Regions from separate parts of the Streptomyces sp. NPDC034085 genome, predicted to be linked through region 2. Evidence: riboswitches for the same ligand, from Rfam matches in the RefSeq annotation. Region 2 holds a riboswitch; the other holds the start of a gene.
What was found. Region 2 has a riboswitch for cobalamin ahead of ACZ501_RS09745 (energy-coupling factor ABC transporter permease). Riboswitches for the same ligand answer to the same signal wherever they lie in the genome.
Positions count from the first base shown of each region.

Region 1: linked by a shared signal. The riboswitch ahead of ACZ501_RS08760 (ribonucleoside-diphosphate reductase subunit alpha) and the one ahead of ACZ501_RS09745 (energy-coupling factor ABC transporter permease) in region 2 are both predicted to bind cobalamin.

Region 1 is NZ_JBVISL010000002.1:725,431-732,927, reverse strand. It holds gene ACZ501_RS08780 (GntR family transcriptional regulator) at 1-341, shown strand, start outside; gene ACZ501_RS08775 (carbon starvation CstA family protein) at 471-2,702, shown strand; gene ACZ501_RS08770 (YbdD/YjiX family protein) at 2,699-2,896, shown strand; gene ACZ501_RS08765 (GNAT family N-acetyltransferase) at 2,998-3,492, shown strand; adenosylcobalamin-variant (AdoCbl-variant) riboswitch at 3,557-3,633, shown strand; gene ACZ501_RS08760 (ribonucleoside-diphosphate reductase subunit alpha) at 3,788-6,196, shown strand; gene ACZ501_RS08755 (ribonucleotide-diphosphate reductase subunit beta) at 6,196-7,212, shown strand; gene ACZ501_RS08750 (hypothetical protein) at 7,285-7,497, opposite strand, start outside.
Region 2 is NZ_JBVISL010000002.1:944,813-952,309, reverse strand. It holds gene ACZ501_RS09755 (AMIN-like domain-containing (lipo)protein) at 1-239, shown strand, start outside; gene ACZ501_RS09750 (flavodoxin family protein) at 307-1,026, opposite strand; cobalamin riboswitch at 1,135-1,329, shown strand; gene ACZ501_RS09745 (energy-coupling factor ABC transporter permease) at 1,359-2,057, shown strand; gene ACZ501_RS09740 (energy-coupling factor ABC transporter substrate-binding protein) at 2,057-2,401, shown strand; gene cbiQ (cobalt ECF transporter T component CbiQ) at 2,405-3,154, shown strand; gene ACZ501_RS09730 (energy-coupling factor ABC transporter ATP-binding protein) at 3,145-4,002, shown strand; gene ACZ501_RS09725 (PadR family transcriptional regulator) at 4,012-4,590, shown strand; gene ACZ501_RS09720 (EF-hand domain-containing protein) at 4,636-4,848, opposite strand; gene ACZ501_RS09715 (YncE family protein) at 5,644-6,831, opposite strand; gene ACZ501_RS09710 (polysaccharide deacetylase family protein) at 6,828-7,497, opposite strand, start outside.

The DNA of each region.
Region 1 (7,497 bases), 220 kb from region 2:
GGCTGCGCCTGGCCAGCGGCGAGCCGATGGCCATCGAGACCACGCACCTGTCCGCCAAGCGCTTCCCCGCGCTGCGGCGTTCCCTCGTCAAGTACACCTCGCTGTACACCGCCCTGGCGGAGGTGTACGACGTGCGCCTCGCCGAGGCCGAGGAGACCATCGAGACCTCCCTCGCCACCCCGCGCGAGGCCGGGCTGCTCGGCACCGACGTCGGCCTGCCGATGCTGATGCTCTCCCGGCACTCGCTGGACGCCGACGGAGAACCGGTCGAATGGGTGCGATCGGTATATCGCGGCGACCGTTACAAGTTCGTAGCCCGTCTCCAGCGACCTGCTACGTGATCACCTGTTGACTGCCCCCGACCCTCGGTAGACGCTCGTACCGCTATACGGACGGGGGCTTACTTCCACCGGTCAAGCCCCCGTAGATTCCGTGCGCTTACGCAGGTGATCAACGAGGGGACGAGGATCATGCCGGAACCGGGAGCAACAGGGACAGAAGTGGCGAGTCAAGGCTCCGGGCCGGGCTCGCCGCCTCCGTCGGGCAGACTCACGCCGCAGTCGGTCGCCCTCTGGGTGGGCGTGGCCCTCGTCGGGGCCCTCGGCTGGGGCGTGCTGGCGCTGTCGCGCGGTGAGGAGATCTCGGCCGCCTGGCTGCTCGCCGCCGCGCTGGGCTCGTACGCCATCGGCTACCGCTTCTACGCGCGGTTCATCGCCCACCGCGTCCTGAAGGTCGACAAGACGCGGGCCACCCCCGCCGAACGCCTCGACAACGGTGTCGACTTCCACCCCACCGACCGGCGCGTGCTCTTCGGGCACCACTTCGCCGCCGTCGCCGGCGCCGGCCCGCTCGTCGGCCCGGTGCTCGCGGCACAGATGGGCTACCTGCCGGGCACCATCTGGATCGTCGCGGGCGTCATCTTCGCCGGCGCCGTCCAGGACATGGTGACCCTGTTCTTCTCCACCCGGCGCGACGGCCGTTCGCTCGGCCAGATGGCCCGCGACGAGATCGGCCCCGTCGGCGGGGCCGCCGCCCTCGTCGCCGTGTTCGTCATCATGGTCATCCTGCTGGCGGTGCTGGCGCTGGTCATCGTCAACGCCCTGGCGCACTCCCCCTGGGGTGTCTTCTCCATCGGCATGACCATCCCGATCGCCCTGTTCATGGGCGTCTACCTGCGCGTCCTGCGCCCGGGCCGGGTCACCGAGGTCTCCGTCATCGGCGTCGCGCTGCTCCTGCTCGCCATCGTCGCGGGCGGCTGGGTCGCCGACTCCTCCTGGGCGAGCACCTTCACCCTGGAGAAGGAGACGCTGGTCATCTGGATGATCGTGTACGGCTTCGTCGCCTCGGTGCTGCCCGTGTGGCTGCTGCTGGCCCCCCGTGACTACCTGTCGACCTTCATGAAGGTCGGCACCATCGCGCTGATGGCGATCGGCGTGGTCCTCGCGATGCCGACGCTGAAGATGCCCGCGGTCACCGACTTCGCCTCGCGCGGGGACGGCCCGGTCTTCGCCGGCTCCATGTTCCCCTTCGTCTTCATCACCATCGCCTGCGGGGCGCTGTCCGGCTTCCACGCCCTCGTCTCCTCGGGCACCACCCCGAAGATGATCCAGAAGGAGACCCAGGTCCGGGTCATCGGCTACGGGGCCATGCTCACCGAGTCCTTCGTGGCCGTCATGGCGGTGATCGCGGCGAGCATCATCGAGCCCGGCCTGTTCTTCGCGGTGAACTCCCCCGGCGGCGTCATCGGCACGACCGTCCAGACCGCCTCGGAGGCCGTGACGAACTTCGGCTTCGCCATCTCCCCCGACGCCCTCGCGCAGGCCGCGAAGGACGTCGAGGAGACCAGCCTGCTGTCCCGTACGGGCGGCGCGCCGACCTTCGCACTCGGGATGTCGGAGATCTTCTCGTCCGTCATCGGCGGCTCCGGGATGAAGGCGTTCTGGTACCACTTCGCCATCATGTTCGAGGCCCTGTTCATCCTGACCACCGTCGACGCGGGCACCCGCGTCGGCCGGTTCATGCTCCAGGACACCCTCGGCAACGTGCACAGGTCCTTCAAGGACGTCAGCTGGAAGCCGGGCGTCTGGCTGGCCAGCGCGGTCGTCGTCGGCGGCTGGGGCTACTTCCTGTGGGTCGGCGTCAAGGACCCGCTGGGCGGCATCAACCAGCTCTTCCCGCTGTTCGGCATCGCGAACCAGCTGCTGGCGGCGGTCGCGCTGGCCGTCTGCACCACCCTGCTGGTCAAGTCCGGGCGGCTCAAGTGGGCCTGGGTCACGGCCGTTCCGCTGGCCTGGGACGTGGCCGTCACCCTCACCGCCAGCTACCAGAAGGTCTTCTCCGAGGACGTGAAGGTCGGCTTCTTCGCGCAGCGCGACAAGTACCAGGCCGGCATCGACGCCGGGAAGGTGCTGCCGCCCGCCAAGAACATGGACGAGATGCACACCGTGGTCACCAACGCGACGGTCGACGGCGTCCTGTCGGTGCTGTTCGCGGTCCTGATCGTCATCGTGCTGCTGGACGCGGCCCGGACCTGCTTCCGGGCCGTCACCCACCCCGAGTCGGTGCGCCTGTCCGAGGTGCCGTGGACCGAGTCGAAGATCATCGCCCCGGCCGGGCTCATCGCGACGGCCGAGGAGAAGGCCGAGCTCGCGGCCGCCGGCCTCGACGGGGGCGGCGGCCGGGCCAAGGAGCCGGTCGCGTGAGCGGGGTGCGCGGGGCGCTGGCGAAGGCCCGGTTCTACGTACGGGAGTTCTCCGGCGAGGCCGCGTACGACCGGTACGTCGCGCACGCCCGCTCCCACGACCCGGGCGCCGAGGTCATGACCCGCCGCGCCTTCGAACGGGCCCGCACGGACGCCCGCGAGGCGGACCCCCGCGAGGGCTTCCGCTGCTGCTGAGCCCGTGCCGTGCGTACGGAGGGCCCCGCCACACCGGCGGGGCCCTTCGGCGTGGAAAAGGCCTTCGCCACACCGGTGCGGTCTCGCGCACACTCGGTGGCATGGACTTCGAGATCAGAACGGCCAGGACGGACGAGTACGAGCGGCTCGGCGAGGTCATCGGCGCGGCCTACACCGGGGACGGGCTGCTCGACCAGAACGAGGACGACACCTACCTGAACGTGCTGCGCGACGTCGCCGGTCGGGCCGGCGAGGGGGAGGTGCTCGTCGCCGTGCAGGACGGGCGGGTGCTCGGCGGGGTGACGTTCGCCGCACCCGGGAGCCCGCTCGCGGACGTGGCCGGCCCGCGCGAGGCCGAGTTCCGGATGCTCGCGGTGGCTCCCGAGGCGCGCGGCAAGGGCGTCGGGGAGGCCCTCGTACGGGCCTGCGCCGAGCGGGCCGGGGCGCTGGGGGTCACGGCCCTGGTGCTGTCCACGCAGCCGGCCATGCTGGGCGCCCGGCGGATCTACGAGCGGCTGGGCTTCGTACGGACTCCGGAGCTCGACTGGTCGCCGATCCCGGCCCTGAAACTGCTGACCTACCGTCTGGAGCTGTAGCCGCTCGGACACAACATGTGGGGGGTCGCGCATCGAGCGCCCCCCACATGTATGCTCATGCTCGCTGTCGCCGCAGGGGAATCCGGTGCGAATCCGGAACTGTCCCGCAACGGTATGAGAAGTCCGAGGACCTGCCGACAGTGCGCCCGGCTCGACCGAACCGGGTGCCGACACGTCCGGGTCTCGCGGTTGGGCCGGTGGACGCCGTGCGGTGTGACGCGTTCCGGCGCGCCCGCACGCGCCTCCCCGCGCCCCGAGCCGCCGACGACCGGGCCGAGTGAGGGAGAGCTCCCCCGTGACCATCGCGCCCGCCGCACCGCGCGCCGAGTCCGACCAGCCCACTGAGCGCAACGGATCCGGCGAAGGCCCGGGGGCCGCGCTGCTGCGTACTCTCACGGAGCTGACCGCCGACCTCCCCGACACCGACCCCGGCCGGGTCGCCGCCGCCGCCCTGCGCGGCCGCAGCGCCGCCGCCGACGAGGCCGAGCTGCGCGCCCTGGCCACCGAGGCCGCGGCCGGCCTGATCTCCGAGGACCCCGCCTACTCCCGCCTCGCCGCCCGCCTGCTGACGCTGGCCGTGGCCGACGAGGCCGCCGGCCAGGGCGCCACCTCCTTCGCCGAGTCCGTCGCCGTCGGCCACCGCGAGGGCCTGATCGCCGACCGCACCGCCGAATTCGTCGCCGCCCATGCCGCCCGCCTCGACGCCCTGGTCGACGACGCCCTCGCCGAGGGCGCGGACGACCGCTTCGGCTTCTTCGGCCTGCGCACCCTGCACAGCCGCTACCTGCTGCGCCACCCGATCACCCGCCAGGTGATCGAGACCCCGCAGCACTTCATGCTGCGCGTCGCCTGCGGCCTCGCCGCCGACGGGAGCGCCGCGGCCGTCGAGGAAGTGGCCTCGCTGTACCGGCTGATGAGCCGCCTCGACTACCTGCCGTCCTCCCCCACGCTCTTCAACTCCGGCACCCGCCACCCGCAGATGTCCTCCTGCTACCTGCTGGACTCCCCGCTGGACGAGCTGGACTCGATCTACGACCGCTACCACCAGGTCGCCCGCCTCTCCAAGCACGCCGGCGGCATCGGCCTCTCGTACTCGCGCATCCGCGCCCGCGGTTCCCTGATCCGCGGCACCAACGGCCACTCCAACGGCATCGTCCCGTTCCTGAAGACCCTCGACGCCTCCGTCGCCGCCGTGAACCAGGGCGGCCGCCGCAAGGGCGCCGCCGCCGTCTACCTGGAGACCTGGCACGCGGACATCGAGGAGTTCCTGGAGCTGCGCGACAACACCGGTGAGGACCAGCGCCGTACGCACAACCTCAACCTCGCGCACTGGATCCCTGACGAGTTCATGCGCCGCGTGAACGCCGACGCCGACTGGTCGCTGTTCTCCCCGGCCGACGTCCCCGAGCTGGTGGACCTGTACGGCGATGAGTTCGACGCCGCCTACCTCAAGGCCGAGGCGGCGGGCCTCGCCAAGAAGACCATGCCGGCCCGCGACCTGTACGGCCGCATGATGCGCACCCTCGCGCAGACCGGCCAGGGGTGGATGACCTTCAAGGACGCCTCCAACCGGACCGCGAACCAGACCGCGCTGCCCGGCACGGTCGTCCACTCCTCCAACCTGTGCACCGAGATCATCGAGGTCACCAACGACGGCGAGACGGCCGTCTGCAACCTCGGCTCGGTCAACCTCGGCGCGTTCGTCGCCGACGGAGAGATGGACTGGGAGCGCCTGGACGAGACCGTCCGCACGGCCGTGACCTTCCTCGACCGCGTGGTCGACATCAACTTCTACCCGACCGAGCAGGCCGGCCGCTCCAACGCCAGGTGGCGTCCGGTGGGCCTGGGCGCGATGGGCCTCCAGGACGTCTTCTTCAAGCTGCGGCTGCCCTTCGACTCGGCGGGGGCGAAGGCCCTGTCCACGAAGATCGCCGAGCGGATCATGCTGGCCGCGTACGAGGCCTCCTGCGACCTCGCCGAGCGCAGCGGCCCGCTCCCGGCCTGGTCCGAGACCCGCACCGCGCAGGGCGTCCTGCACCCCGACCACTACGGCGTCGAACCCGCCTGGCCCGAGCGCTGGGACGCCCTGCGCGCCCGGATCGCGAAGACCGGCATGCGCAACTCCCTGCTCCTCGCGATCGCCCCGACGGCGACGATCGCCTCGATCGCGGGCGTGTACGAGTGCATCGAGCCGCAGGTCTCCAACCTCTTCAAGCGCGAGACGCTCAGCGGGGAGTTCCTCCAGGTCAACGGCTACCTGGTGGAGGACCTCAAGAAGCTCGGCGTGTGGGACGCGCAGACCCGCGAGGCGCTGCGCGACTCCTCCGGCTCCGTCCAGGGCTTCGGCTGGATCCCGGCGGAGGTCCGCGAGCTGTACCGCACGGCGTGGGAGATCCCGCAGCGCGGTCTGATCGACATGGCGGCGGCCCGTACGCCGTACCTGGACCAGTCCCAGTCGCTGAACCTGTTCCTGGAGACGCCGACCATCGGGAAGCTGTCCTCGATGTACGCGTACGCCTGGAAGCAGGGCCTGAAGACCACGTACTACCTGCGCTCGCGCCCGGCGACGAAGATCGCCCGCGCCGCGTCCGGGGCCGCCGCCGTCCCGGCGGCCGCGACCCCCGCCCAGCTGCCCCAGGCCCTCGACGCCGAGGCGCTGGCCTGCTCCCTTGAGAACCCCGAGTCCTGCGAGGCCTGCCAGTAATGAGCTCCAACGACCAGAAGAACCTTCTCGACCCGGGCTTCGAGCTGACCCTGCGCCCGATGCGCTACCCGGACTTCTACGAGCGCTACCGGGACGCGATCAAGAACACCTGGACGGTGGAGGAGGTCGACCTCCACTCCGACGTCGCCGACCTCGCGAAGCTGACGCCGGCCGAGCAGCACATGATCGGCCGTCTGGTCGCGTTCTTCGCGACGGGCGACTCGATCGTCTCGAACAACCTGGTGCTGACGCTGTACAAGCACATCAACTCCCCGGAGGCGCGCCTGTACCTGTCGCGCCAGCTGTTCGAGGAGGCCGTGCACGTCCAGTTCTACCTGACGCTGCTCGACACCTACCTGCCCGACCCGGACGACCGCGCGGCGGCCTTCGACGCGGTCGAGGAGATCCCCTCCATCCGCGAGAAGGCGCAGTTCTGCTTCAAGTGGATGGACTCGGTCGAGAAGATCGAGCGGCTGGAGACGGCCGCCGACCGCCGCCGCTTCCTGCTGAACCTGATCTGCTTCGCCGCGTGCATCGAGGGCCTGTTCTTCTACGGCGCGTTCGCGTACGTGTACTGGTTCCGCTCGCGCGGCCTGCTGCACGGTCTGGCGACGGGCACGAACTGGGTGTTCCGCGACGAGACGATGCACATGAACTTCGCGTTCGAGGTCGTGGACACCGTCCGCAAGGAGGAGCCGGAGCTCTTCGACGACGCCCTCCAGCAGCAGGTCACCGACATGCTGAAGGAGGCCGTCGAGGCGGAGCTGCAGTTCGGCCGCGACCTGTGCGGTGACGGCCTGCCGGGGATGAACACCGAATCGATGCGCGAGTACCTGGAGTGCGTCGCCGACCAGCGCCTGGTCCGCCTCGGCTTCCCGCCGGTGTACGGCTCGCAGAACCCGTTCTCGTTCATGGAGCTCCAGGGCGTCCAGGAGCTGACGAACTTCTTCGAGCGCCGCCCGTCGGCCTACCAGGTCGCCGTCGAGGGCACGGTCGACCTGGACGAGGACTTCTAGGCCTCGGCCGCCGTCCGGTGTGCGGACGTCCCCGCCCGTGGATCACGGGCGGGGACGTCGTGCCGTGCGGTGCTACTTCTTGCAGGTGACGCTGGCGCTCGCCTGCCCCGTCTTCCCCTGCGAGGGGCCGCTGTCGACGACGAACTTCTGGCTGACCGTGGCCGTCGCGGACCCGGCCGGAACGGCCGCCTGGTCGGTGACCGTCTTGGTCCCGTCCCCTGCGAACTCGACGGTCCCGGACACCTTTCCGGAGGTCCGCTCCCAGTGGTACCGGACCGTGCCGGT
Region 2 (7,497 bases):
TCCTGGAGATCCGCCTGCACCCGGCCGCCGCGCACAACGACGCCGGACAGAACGTCTACCAGGGCCCGAAGCTCCAGCAGATCTACCTCAGCAAGCTCAAGGGCCTCGCCATGACCGGCGACTTCGAGGGGTACGTGACCTTCGGCGCCGCCTTCGACACGGCCCCGTCCTACACCACCTCCGTCCTGCACTCGCCCGAGCGGTTCGTGCTGGACGTGGCACACCCGAACACCTGCTGATCCCGCGGGTACGGACGGCGGGCCCGGGACGTGGGACGTCCCGGGCCCGCCGCCGTCCGGGCGGCCGCTACCGGTGTTCGGGGTTGGGGAAGTCGAAGCGGCAGCCCGCGTCCCACAGCGAGCGCTGGTTGCCGTGGGCCGGGACGCCCCCGGCGCGCTTGAGGAGCGCGGCCAGGTGCATCAGGTTCCAGGACATGAAGGTGGTGTTGCGGTTGGTGAAGTCGTTCTCGGGGCCGCCGGAGCCGGCGTCCAGGTACGAGGGGCCGGGTCCGGCCTCGCCGATCCAGCCGGCGTCGGCCTGCGGCGGGATGGCGTAGCCGAGGTGCTGGAGGCTGTAGAGGACGTTCATGGCGCAGTGTTTGACGCCGTCCTCGTTGCCGGTGATCAGCGCTCCGCCGACGCGCCCGTAGTACGCGTACTGGCCCCGGTCGTTCAGCAGGGAGGAGCAGGCGTAGAGCCGCTCGATGACCTGCTTCATGACGGAGCTGTTGTCGCCGAGCCAGATCGGGCCGCACAGCACGAGGATGTCGGCGTCCATGATCTGGCTGTAGAGGACCGGCCACTGGTCGCTGTCCCAGCCGTGCTCGGTCATGTCCGGCCAGACGCCGGTGGCGATGTCGTGGTCGACGGCGCGGATCAGCGAGGTCCGGGCGCCCGCGGACTCCATGACGGCGCGGCTCCTCGTGATCAGTCCCTCGGTGTTGCTGGTCTCGGGAGAGCGCTTGAGGGTGCAGTTGACGTAGACGGCGGAGAGGTCCTCGTACCGTGGGCTCTGGTCGTCGGCCATGCCCCCACCGTGCCCGCGGGAGCGCGGGGCGGCCAGCGGACGTGACCCGTCCGGGGCGGGTGACCGGGTGGCCGGATCGGTCCGGGTTGTGACGGTCCGTGCGGGCGACTAGGGTCGGGTGGCCTTGGTGTTCGGGAAACCGGTGGAAAACCGGTGCGGCCCTCGCCACTGTGATCGGGAAGTCCGGCTCCAATCCTGCGGGAAGCCACTGGGCCCGCGCGGGAGACCGCATGGGCCCGGGAAGGCGGAGCCAGGGCATCAGTACCCGTGAGCCAGGAGACCGGCCGGGGCGCGTCGTCCATCCACGAGGTGCTGGAGAGGTCTCCCCACACATGCATATAGCCGAGGGCTTCCTGCCCCCCTTGCACGCGGCCGCCTGGGGCGCCGCGTCCGCCCCGTTCGTCGTCCACGGGGTCCGCGCCCTGACCCGCGAGGTGAAGTCGAACCCGGAGAGCACGCTGCTGCTCGGGGCGTCCGGAGCGTTCACCTTCGTCCTGTCCGCCCTGAAGATCCCGTCGGTGACCGGAAGTTGTTCGCACCCGACGGGGACGGGGCTCGGGGCCATCCTCTTCCGGCCGCCGATCATGGCGGTGCTCGGCACGATCACCCTGCTGTTCCAGGCACTGCTGCTGGCCCACGGCGGGCTCACCACCCTCGGCGCCAACGTGTTCTCGATGGCCATCGCCGGGCCCTGGGCGGGCTACGGGGCCTACCGGCTGCTGCGCGCCTCCAACGTGCCGCTGATGGCGGCCGTGTTCTGCGGCGCGTTCTTCGCCGACCTGGTCACCTACTGCGTGACCTCCGTCCAGCTGGCGCTGGCCTTCCCCGACCCGGCGAGCGGCTTCCTGGGCTCGCTGGAGAAGTTCGCGGGCATCTTCGCGGTCACCCAGATCCCGCTCGCGGTGAGCGAGGGGCTGCTGACCGTCCTCGTGATGCGGCTGCTGATGCAGTCCAGCAAGGCGGACCTGGTCCGGCTCGGCGTCGCGAAGCTGACCGGCGGCGAGCGGACGAAGACGGAGGCGGCGCTCTGATGTCCAGGAACGCGAAGATCAACGGCCTGCTGCTGCTCCTGGTGGCGGCGCTCGCCGTGCTCCCGCTCGCGCTGGGGCTCGGCGACGGCAAGGAGGAGCCGTTCACCGGCGCCGACGCGCAGGCCGAGAGCGCCATCACCGAGCTGAAGCCCGACTACGAGCCCTGGTTCTCCCCGCTGTACGAGCCGCCGTCCGCGGAGATCGAGTCCGCGCTGTTCGCCCTCCAGGCGGCGCTCGGAGCCGGCGTGCTCGCCTACTACTTCGGCGTCCGCAAGGGCCGCCGCCAGGGTGCGGCGCACGCCCTGGCGCAGGCCGAGGCCGCCCGCTCCGCCCCGGAGTCGTAGGAGGTGCTGCCGATCGACGTCGCGGCCCACTCCAGCCGCTGGCGGGGCCGCCATCCGCTGGAGAAGGCCCTGCTGGGGTTCGGGCTCACCCTCACCGCCGTGAGCCTGCCGCCGTGGCCGGGCGGGCCGCTGGTCGCGGCGGCGACCCTGGCGGTGCTGCTGGGGCCCGCCGGGGTGGCCGGGCGGCAGCTGTGGCGGGCCTTCCGGGTGCCGCTCGGGTTCTGCGTGACCGGGGCGCTGCCGCTGCTGGTGTCGGTGGGCGGCCCGGACGGCTTCCTCGCCCTGGCCCCGGACGGGCCCCGGCACGCGGCGGAGCTGCTGCTGCGCACCTCGGCGGCCTCCCTCGGAGTGCTGCTGTTCGCCTTCACCACGCCGGTCTCGGACGTGCTGCCGCGGCTGGTGCGGGCCGGGGTGCCGGCGCCGGTGGTGGACGTCGCCCTGGTCATGTACCGGATCGGCTTCCTGCTGCTGGACTCGATGGCGCAGGTCCGCCGCGCCCAGGCGGCCCGGCTCGGGCAGACCAGCCGGGCGGCGGTGTGGCGTTCGCTGGCCGGGCTCGCGGCGACCTCGTTCGTCCGGGCCTTCGACCGCGCCGCCCGGCTCCAGGAGGGGCTGGCGGGGCGCGGTTACGACGGCGCGCTGCGGGTGCTCGTGCCCGGGGCGACGCTGTCCTGGCGGTTCCTGACGGGGTCCGCCGCCCTGCTGGCCGCCCTGGCCGCGGGGACCCTCGTACTCAAGGAGCTGTGGCTGTGACCGCGTTGGTGGAGCTGGTCGGCGCGGGATACGCCTACGAGGACGGCCCGGCCGTGCTGTCGGGGGTGGACTTCGCCATCGCCGAGGGCCGCGCGCTGGTGCTGCTGGGCCGCAACGGCAGCGGCAAGACCACGCTGATGCGGCTGCTGAGCGGGGGTCTGCGGCCGGGGCCGGGGTCGCTGCGCCTGGACGGCGCGGAGGTGGCGTACGACCGCAAGGGCCTGACCCGGCTGCGGACCTCGGTGCAGCTGGTGGTGCAGGACCCCGACGACCAGCTCTTCGCGGCCTCCGTCGAGCAGGACGTGTCCTTCGGCCCGATGAACCTGGGGCTGCCCGCCGGGGAGGTCCGCGAGCGGGTGGAGGCCGCCCTGGCCGCCCTGGACATCACCGCGCTGCGGGACCGCCCGACGCACCTGCTGTCGTACGGGCAGCGCAAGCGCGCGGCGATCGCCGGCGCGGTGGCGATGGCCCCGCGGGTGCTGATCCTGGACGAACCGACGGCCGGGCTCGACCCGGACGGCCAGGAACGCCTGCTGGACGCCCTCGCGGGCCTGCGCGCGGGCGGCACCACGGTCGTGATGGCCACCCACGACGTGGACCTCGCGGTCCGCTGGGCGGACGACGCGGCGGTGCTGACCCCGGCCGGCATCCGCACCGGCCCCGCCGGTGAGCTGCTCTCGGACCCGGAGCTGCTGGCCTCGGCGGGCCTTCGCCAGGCCTGGGCCCCGGCGGTGACGGCCTTCCTGCGCGCCCACGGCCTGCTGGCCGCGCACCTGCCGGGGCCGCGGGTCCCGCAGGCGCTGGCCGAGTGGCGGCCGGCGGTCTCGCCGGCCGGTCCGCAAACCTAGGATGGCGGCATGTCACTGCCGCACGCCATCCTCACCGCCCTGCTCGAGAAGCCCTCGTCGGGGCTGGAGCTGACCCGGCGGTTCGACAAGTCCATCGGCTACTTCTGGTCCTCGACGCACCAGCAGATCTACCGGGAGCTGGGCCGGCTGGAGGAGGCCGGGCTGATCCGGGAGCTGCCGAGCGAGGTGCCCGTGCGCGGGCAGAAGAAGGAGTACGAGGTACTGCCCGACGGGCGCGCGGAGCTGGCGCGGTGGGTGGACGAGAGCCAGGACCCCAAGCCGGTGCGGGACGCGCTGCTGCTGCGGCTCCGCGCGGCGGCGGTGGTCGGACCGCAGGGGCTCGGGGCGGAGCTGCGGCGCCATCTCGACCTGCACCGGGCGCAGTTGGCCACGTACGAGGGCATCGAGGCGAAGGACTTCCCGCCGGGGCGGGACACCGCCCCGGACCGGCTGCGCCGGCTCGTGCTGCACGGCGGCATCGCCCTGGAGGGGTTCTGGCTGAGCTGGCTGGAGGAGGCCCTCTCGGAGGTGGAGGAGCTGTCCTCGGCGCAGGACGCGGCGCCGCCGCGGGGCGGGACTCCGGCCTGACGCGCCCCCGCCCCTGCGGGCGGGGCGGAGGCGGGCGCGGCGCGCCTACTTGTTCAGGGAGGCCCAGAACTCGTCGAAGCTGAGCAGCTTGTCGCCGTCGGCGTCCTTGGCGGCGATCACGGAGTCCGCGATCGAGGCGGTGACGTAGTGGTCACCCATCTCCTTCATGGCCGCGCTGTACTCGTCGGCCGTGACGAAGCCGTCACCGTTCACGTCGAACTTGTCGAACGTCGCGCGTGCGCTCTCGATGTCAGCCACTGGGTCCACCCCTTCTCGGTGCTTGTTGACCGGCTCAGGGTAGCGGCAGCGGGCCCGCGGCCCCGCCGCGGGTCCCGGTCGGCCGGCAGATATGTATTTCCTCAACCGCGTACAAGCCCGTGGAACAGCCGGTGGAACGGCCCGGAAAACGCGCGGAGGCGATAATTCCGGCCAAGAAATCCGATTGCCCCTTGTCACGCTCCGGGATCACGGCATAACGTACCGGCATTGCCGCCACACCAGGAGCACGGGGCTCCCAGGGACATGCGGCACCAAGGGTTGCCGCCGGTGACGATCGCAGCTGACGCAGCATGAGAGCTCCGCCCCTCCCCCGTGCGTGCCGCCACTTCGCCGCAGGTCTCACGTCCGGCGCGCGCGGCTGTCCCGGCCCGCCGGGAGCGGGGTGGGAGCGCTTTCGGAATTCCGGATGAATTCCGCCTGCCGGCTACCGAACGGGACGGAGCGCATTTTCCGGCGGCCGACGGCGCATTCCGCAGGGACGCGGGCGAAAGGGGCCCCGTATTCCGCCGGGCGGAAAGCGCCCGGAGGCGAATGCAGCCGCGTACCGGCTGAGCGGGAGAGCCGGTACGCGGGGCGGGGCGGGCACGGTCGGCGCACGCGGCCGAGGAGCGTACGGGGCTCCTCGGCCCGGCCGCCGGCCGCGGCAGGCGTACGGCTTCACCGGGGGGCCGCCCGGGCGACGTCGGTCGCCCCGGAGCCGCCTGGTGGATGTCGGTGTCCCGGGAGCTGTGCGAGCTCCCGGGACACCGTCGCACACGGGGGCCGGCGGCGGGGCTACCGGAAGATGCCGGTGTGACCGAGGGAGTAGCGGCCCGGCTGCGGGTAGACGGCGAGGCCGTGGGGGCCGCCGCCGACGGGGATGCGCGCCAGCTGCTTGCCGCTGGTGGTGTCGATCGCGTAGACCTCCCCGTTGTAGCGGCCCGACAGCCACAGCACCTTGCCGTCGGCGGAGACCCCGCCCATGTCGGGGCTGCCGCCGTCCGGCAGCTCCCACTTCTTGGTGAGCCGGTTCTCCTTGAAGTCGAAGACCGAGATGCTGCCCTCGCCGCGGTTGGAGACGTACATCTGCCGGGAGTCGCGGCTGACGTACAGGCCGTGGCAGCCCTTGCCGGTGGGCAGCAGCTTGGGGACGTCGAACTTGTCGCCGCTGAGCACCCACATGCCGTGCGCCATCATGTCCGCGACGTAGAAGGTCTTCCCGTCGGGGGAGATCTTCACGTCCTGCGGCATCGCGCCCTCGAAGGGCAGCTTCTGCTGGCCGATCACCTCCATCTTCTCGGTGTCGACCTTGAGCAGTTCGCCGGAGAACTCGCAGCTGACGATGAAGTACCGGCCGTCCGCCGAGAAATCGGCGTGGTTGACGCCGAAGCAGGTCACGGGGACGGTCTTGACGCGGTCCATGGTGTGCGGGTCGCGGAAGACCAGCTCGCGGTCCATGGAGGCCATCACGACCGCGTACTTCCCGTTGGGCGTGAAGTACAGGTTGTACGGGTCGTGCACCTCGACGGCCTTGCCGGCCTCACCGGTGGCGGGGTTGATCGGGGTGAGGGTGTGGCCGCGGTTGTTGTTGACCCACAGGGTCTTCATGTCCCAGGAGGGCACCACGTGCTGCGGCTGGACGCCGACCGGGATGGTGTCGATGACCTTGTACGTGGCCGGGTCGATGACGGACACCGTGTTGGAGTTGGTGTTGGGGACGTAGACCCGGGACGGGAAGTTCTTGACCACCGGCGAGAGCCGGTTCGGCCGGTCGGCGGCGTACACGTCGTGCGGGTCGAGCAGCGGGGGCATCCCGGCCAGTCCCGGCGGCACGGCCGGGACGGCTTTGGCGGGCTTGGCCGGGCCCTTGGAGCCGAGCGCCCCGGCGGGGGCCTTGTCGGCCGATCCGCAGCCGGCCAGGGCGGCGAGGACCAGACCGGCCAGCAGCACGGTGGCCTTCCGGGGAAGGCGGGTGGTCTTCATGAGGTCAGCAGCTCCGTGGTGGTCACCGCGCGCAGTCGGCGGCGCGCGAGTTCTTCGAGGAGGGGCGGCATCGCGTCGACCGTGTCCGCGTAGCCGAAGTGCAGGCTCACCACCGATCCGCGCTGGATCGTCCCGGTGACGGTGCGGATGACGGCCGCGGCGCCGGGCGAGGTGAAGTCGAGGGAGTCCACGTCGTACGAGAGGACGTGGGGGTAGCCCGCCCGCTGGGCGAGCCTGCGCACGAGCGGGCTGGCGTGCTGGGTCTGGGAGGGGCGGAACCAGGTGCCGATCGAGCCGGTGAGGCGCTTGAGGCGCTGGGCGCAGCCGGTGATCTCGGCTTGGGCCTCCGCCTCGGACATGTCGTTGATCGCGAGGTGGCGCTGGGTGTGGTTGCCCAGTTCGTGGCCGCCGTCGAGGATCCGCCGGGCCATCTCGGGGTGGGCGTCGAGCCAGCTGCCGATGGCCAGTACGGTGACCCGCGCGCCGCCCTTCTCGGCCGCGGCCAGTACGGCGCGGGCGAGGGCGGGGTCCCCGTTGCCGTGGAAGGTGAGCGCGACCTGGGGGCGGTCGCGGGGGCCGTGCACGATCTCGACGGGCTGTCCGGGGAAGCGGCGGGGGGCCGGGGCCGCGGGGGCGGGCCCGGCGGGCCGGTCGGGTCGGGCGGGG